Regions from separate parts of the Cupriavidus sp. H19C3 genome, predicted to be linked through region 2. Evidence: predicted binding sites of a transcription regulator. Region 2 holds the regulator's gene; the other holds the start of a gene.

Region 1 (2,457 bases), 2.0 Mb from region 2:
CCGTCGGCCTTGACTTCGCCGATCATCACCGGCTTGTACAGGTGGTGGTTGTCGCCCATGGTCAGCGTAAAGCCGTCCGGCGCCTTGAAGGTCTGGCCGTACATCGCGGCACGCACCTTGTCCGGATTGGTGGTGCCGGCCTTCTTCACGGCCTGGGCCCACATGTGGATGCCGACGTAGGTGGCTTCCATCGGGTCGTTGGTCACGCGCTTGTCGCCGCCGGGCAGGTTGTTGGCCTTGACCCAGGCCGCCCATTGCTTCTTGAACGCTTCGTTCTCGGGGTTCTTGACCGACATGAAGTAGTTCCAGGCGGCCAGATGGCCCACCAGCGGCTTGGTATCGATGCCGCGCAGTTCTTCCTCACCCACCGAGAAGGCCACCACCGGCACGTCCTTGGCCTTGAGGCCGGCGTTGCCGAGTTCCTTGTAGAACGGCACGTTGGAGTCGCCGTTGATGGTCGAGATCACGGCCGTCTTGCCGCCCTGCGAGAACTTCTTGATATTCGCGACGATGGTCTGGTAGTCGCTATGACCGAACGGCGTGTAGACCTCCTCGATGTCCTTGTCGGCCACGCCCTTGCTCTTGAGGAACGCGCGCAGGATCTTGTTGGTCGTGCGCGGGTAGACGTAGTCCGTACCCAGCAGGAAGAAGCGTTTGGCACCGCCGCCCTCCTTGCTCATCAGGTATTCCACTGCCGGAATGGCCTGCTGGTTCGGCGCCGCGCCCGTGTAGAACACGTTCTTGGACATTTCCTCGCCCTCGTACTGGACCGGGTAGAACAGCAGCGAGTTCAGTTCCTCGTACACCGGCAGCACCGACTTGCGCGAGACCGAGGTCCAGCAACCGAAGGTCACGGCCACCTTGTCGTTGGTGATCAGCTGGCGTGCCTTCTCGGCGAACAGCGGCCAGTTCGACGCGGGATCGACCACCACCGGCTCGAGCTTGCGGCCAAGCACGCCACCGCTCTTGTTGATCTCGTCGATGGTCATCAGCGCCACGTCCTTGAGCGAGGTCTCGGAAATGGCCATGGTGCCGGACAGCGAATGCAGAATGCCGACCTTGATCGGTTCCTTGGACTGCGCCATCGCCAGCGGGCTGGTACCGATCATCGCCGCGGCGGCTATCGCCGACAGCTTCAGCATGTCACGTCGTTTCATTGCAGCTCTCCCAGTGTTCGTATGTGGTCAGGGACTAACGCACCCCGGGAGCCTTTTCTGCAACTAGCATGCCATGGCAAAAAGCGATGCCGGTGAGACGATATCGCGGGCGCGCACCACGACAGTGCCAATGCAGGCCGCGCGCACGCGCACCGTTCCCGTGCATGACGCATGAATGGCGCGGGTTACGGGCGTGTCGCGCACCATCAGCGATCACATCGCCCCGCCGCTGGTCATTCGGGCCCGGTGTGCGGGCCGCCCGCCCCCGGGGCGGCATCGACCAGGCCCAGCGATGCATCGATCATCCTGCCGATACGCGCCGGATCGAGCGCGTGGCCGGTCCGGTAGTCCTTGAACACCGGACCGCCGGGCTCCCCCGGCAGCAACGTGCGCAGATGGACGTGCCGGCCCTCCGGGCGGGGCTCGCTGTCGATGTAGGTCACCCGGAAGGCCTCGCCAGGCAGGTAGGCGCCATCGGCGGCGGGGCCGACCAGGGTTGCCGCCGCACCGGCAAGAGTGAACATCCTGCCGGCGGCGCCTTCGATGCGGAACAACGTGGGCACGCCCGTCGCGCTCAGATCCAGCGGAAAGTCGGTCTCCGCGCCGGCATAGGCGCGAACGCCGGACAACGGCGCGGCGCTGCCGACGATGTCGCCGACCTGCAGCAGGTTTCCGTACACGCCCGCGGGGATGACCTCGCGCCGATAGACGATCGATGGGAACGGGCTGCGCGGCTGCATGGCGAGGCCACGGATGCGCGAGTACATCGGGGCGTGCATCGGGACATGCGTTGGGACATGCGTTGGGACATGGGTCGGGACATGGGTCGGGACATGGGCCGGCGCATACATCGGGACAGGCGTCGTGACATGCATCGGAGAATGGCTCGTGGCATGCATCGCAGGCGCCGACGGGGGCTCCTCCGCCAGGCGCCGCGACGGCCAGGCGCTCGCCGCGGCGTCCGCGCGGGCCTCGCCGGCGCCGGGCTGCCAGTGCGCATCGCGTGCGGCGAGATGCGGCTGTCCCACCGGCGGGCCGACGGAAAGATCCATGGGCGCGGCCTGCCCCACTTGCCCCACCCGCCCCGCTTGCCCTGCCTGCCCTGCCTGCCCTGCCTGCCCCGCCTGCCCTGCCTGCCCTGCCTGCCCTGCCTGTCCTGCCTGTCCTGCCTGTCCTGCCTGTCCTGCCTGTCCTGCCTGTCCTGCCGGTCCTGCCTGTCCTGCCTGTCCTGCCTGTCCTGCCTGTCCTGCCTGTCCTGCCTGTCCTGCCTGTCCTGCCTGCCCCTCCGACACCACCCGCG
Region 2 (2,457 bases):
CCGTGGTCAAGGACGTGTCGCTCGACGTCAAGAGCGGCGAGGTGGTGGGCCTGCTGGGCCCCAACGGCGCCGGCAAGACCACGTCGTTCTACATGATCGTCGGCCTGGTGGCGCTCGACGAAGGCGATATCGTGCTCGACGGGGACCATATCAGCGGCCTGCCGATCCACGAGCGCGCGCGCATGGGCCTGTCCTACCTGCCGCAGGAAGCCTCGGTGTTCCGCAAGCTGAACGTCGAGGAAAATATCCGCGCGGTGCTGGAGCTGCAGACCGAGAACGGCAAGCCGCTCAAGAAGGACGAGATGAACAAGCGCCTGGAGACGCTGCTGGACGACCTGCAGATCGCCCACCTGCGCAACAATCCGGCCCTGTCGCTGTCCGGCGGCGAGCGGCGCCGGGTGGAAATCGCCCGGGCGCTGGCGTCGTCGCCGCGCTTCATCCTGCTCGACGAGCCATTTGCCGGCGTGGACCCGATCGCGGTCGGTGAAATCCAGCGCATCGTCAGCTTCCTCAAGGCCCGCAACATCGGCGTGCTGATTACCGACCATAACGTGCGCGAGACGCTCGGCATCTGCGATCACGCCTACATCATCAGCGAGGGCACCGTGCTGGCGGCCGGGCAGCCCGAGGACATCATCGCCAACGAGTCCGTGCGGCGCGTCTACCTGGGCGAGAATTTCCGCATGTGACGTCGCTGCCGCGGCAATGCGGGCGACCCGGCTGCCGCGGCCGAACACGATCACCAAACTGAAGCGATAGGCGATAGCAATTTCCGTTCCATCGACGGAGAGATGCGCATAGAATAGGTCGCATGAAACCGTCGCTTCAGCTTCGTCTCTCTCAGCACCTTGCCTTGACTCCCCAACTGCAGCAGTCGATCCGGCTGCTGCAGCTTTCCACGCTGGAACTGCAACAGGAAGTCGAACAGGCCCTGACCGAAAATCCGCTGCTCGAACGCGAAAACGACTGGATCGAGAGCCCGCTGCGCGTGGCCGCCGATGGCTCCGTCAATGTGCAGAGCGCGCCGGCCCCGACGCCCGCCGAGCCGCAAGGCAGCGGCGAGGATCGCGCCGAAGGCGCCGCGTCCGGCGACGACGAGGGTTTTGGCGATAGCGGCGGCGAGGATTACGGCAACGACTGGAGTCTCGACGACTTTGCGCGCCGTCCGCAGGGCGACGAAGACGAAAAGACGCCGATGCAGCTGCGCGACGCCGAGCCGACGCTGCGTGAGTACCTGATGGAGCAGCTGACGCCGCTCAAGATCTCGGTGCGCGACAAGGGCCTGGCGGTCTTTCTGATCGAATCGCTCGACGACGACGGCTACCTGAGCGCCTCGCTCGAGGAAATCTGCACGGAACTGCCGGAAGAGCTCGAATTCGAAATCGAGGAAGTCCAGGCGATGCTCACGCTGCTGCAGAGCTTCGACCCGCCCGGCGTGGGCGCGCGCAATGCCGCCGAATGCCTCACGCTGCAATTGCGCCGGCTCCAGCATCCGCAACGCGAGCTGGCGCTGACCATCGTCAACCACCATCTGGAGCTGCTGGCCGTACGCGACTACACGCGCCTGAAGAAGGCGCTGCAGGTCGACGAGGCAGCCCTGAAGGCGGCGCACGAACTGATCCGCTCGCTGGCACCCTACCCCGGCCACGCCTACAGCCGGCCCGAAGCCGACTTCGTGGTGCCGGACGTCTTCGTGCGTAAGAGCGGTACCGGCTGGATCGCGCAGCTCAATCCCGATGTGATGCCCCGGTTACGCATCAACGATATGTACGCGCAGATCCTGCGCGGCGCCAAGGGCGAATCGGGCACCGCCGGCCTGCAGCAAAAGCTGCAGGAAGCGCGGTGGCTCATCAAGAACATCCAGCAGCGCTTCGACACGATCCTGCGCGTGGCGCAGGCCATCGTGGAGCGGCAGAAGAACTTCTTCACCCACGGGGAAATCGCGATGCGCCCCTTGGTTTTGAGGGAGATAGCCGATACACTCGGTTTACATGAGTCCACCATTTCCCGTGTGACCACCAACAAATATATGGCCACGCCAATGGGGACCTTCGAACTGAAGTACTTCTTTGGAAGCCATGTGTCCACCGAAACCGGTGGCGCCGCCTCATCCACGGCAATCCGCGCGCTGATCAAGCAACTGATAGGAGCCGAAGACCCCAAGAATCCCCTTTCCGACAGCCGCATCGCCGAACTGTTGGGCGAGCAGGGCTTCGTTGTCGCGCGTCGTACCGTCGCCAAATACCGGGAAGCCCTCAAGATCCCAGCAGTGAATCTCCGCAAGTCTTTGTAGCCGAGCTGCGTCACCTGCCTTGGTGCAGCTCTTTCAGAAGGAGAAGCGCTATGAACTTCAAGATCAGTGGACACCACCTGGACATCACGCCGCCTCTGCGTGAGTACGTGGAAACGAAACTGGAGCGTATCGTCAGGCATTTCGATCAGGTCATTGGCGTAAGC

Evidence for each region. The regulator sigma-54, encoded in region 2, starts transcription at its own class of promoters, with help from an activator protein. The targets are predictions, from matches to a motif close to TGGCANGNAANCTGCTTT.
Region 1: the regulator sigma-54 is predicted to act here: its motif matches at 1,214-1,231, upstream of urtA (urea ABC transporter substrate-binding protein).

Annotation. Positions count from the first base shown of each region.
Region 1 is NZ_CP184985.1:60,082-62,538, reverse strand. Features, by position in the region: gene urtA (urea ABC transporter substrate-binding protein) at 1-1,157, opposite strand, end outside; gene DFLDMN_RS00260 (C80 family cysteine peptidase) at 1,391-2,457, opposite strand, start outside.
Region 2 is NZ_CP184985.1:2,336,246-2,338,702, forward strand. Features, by position in the region: gene lptB (LPS export ABC transporter ATP-binding protein) at 1-689, shown strand, start outside; gene DFLDMN_RS10815 (RNA polymerase factor sigma-54) at 812-2,293, shown strand; gene hpf (HPF/RaiA family ribosome-associated protein) at 2,344-2,457, shown strand, end outside.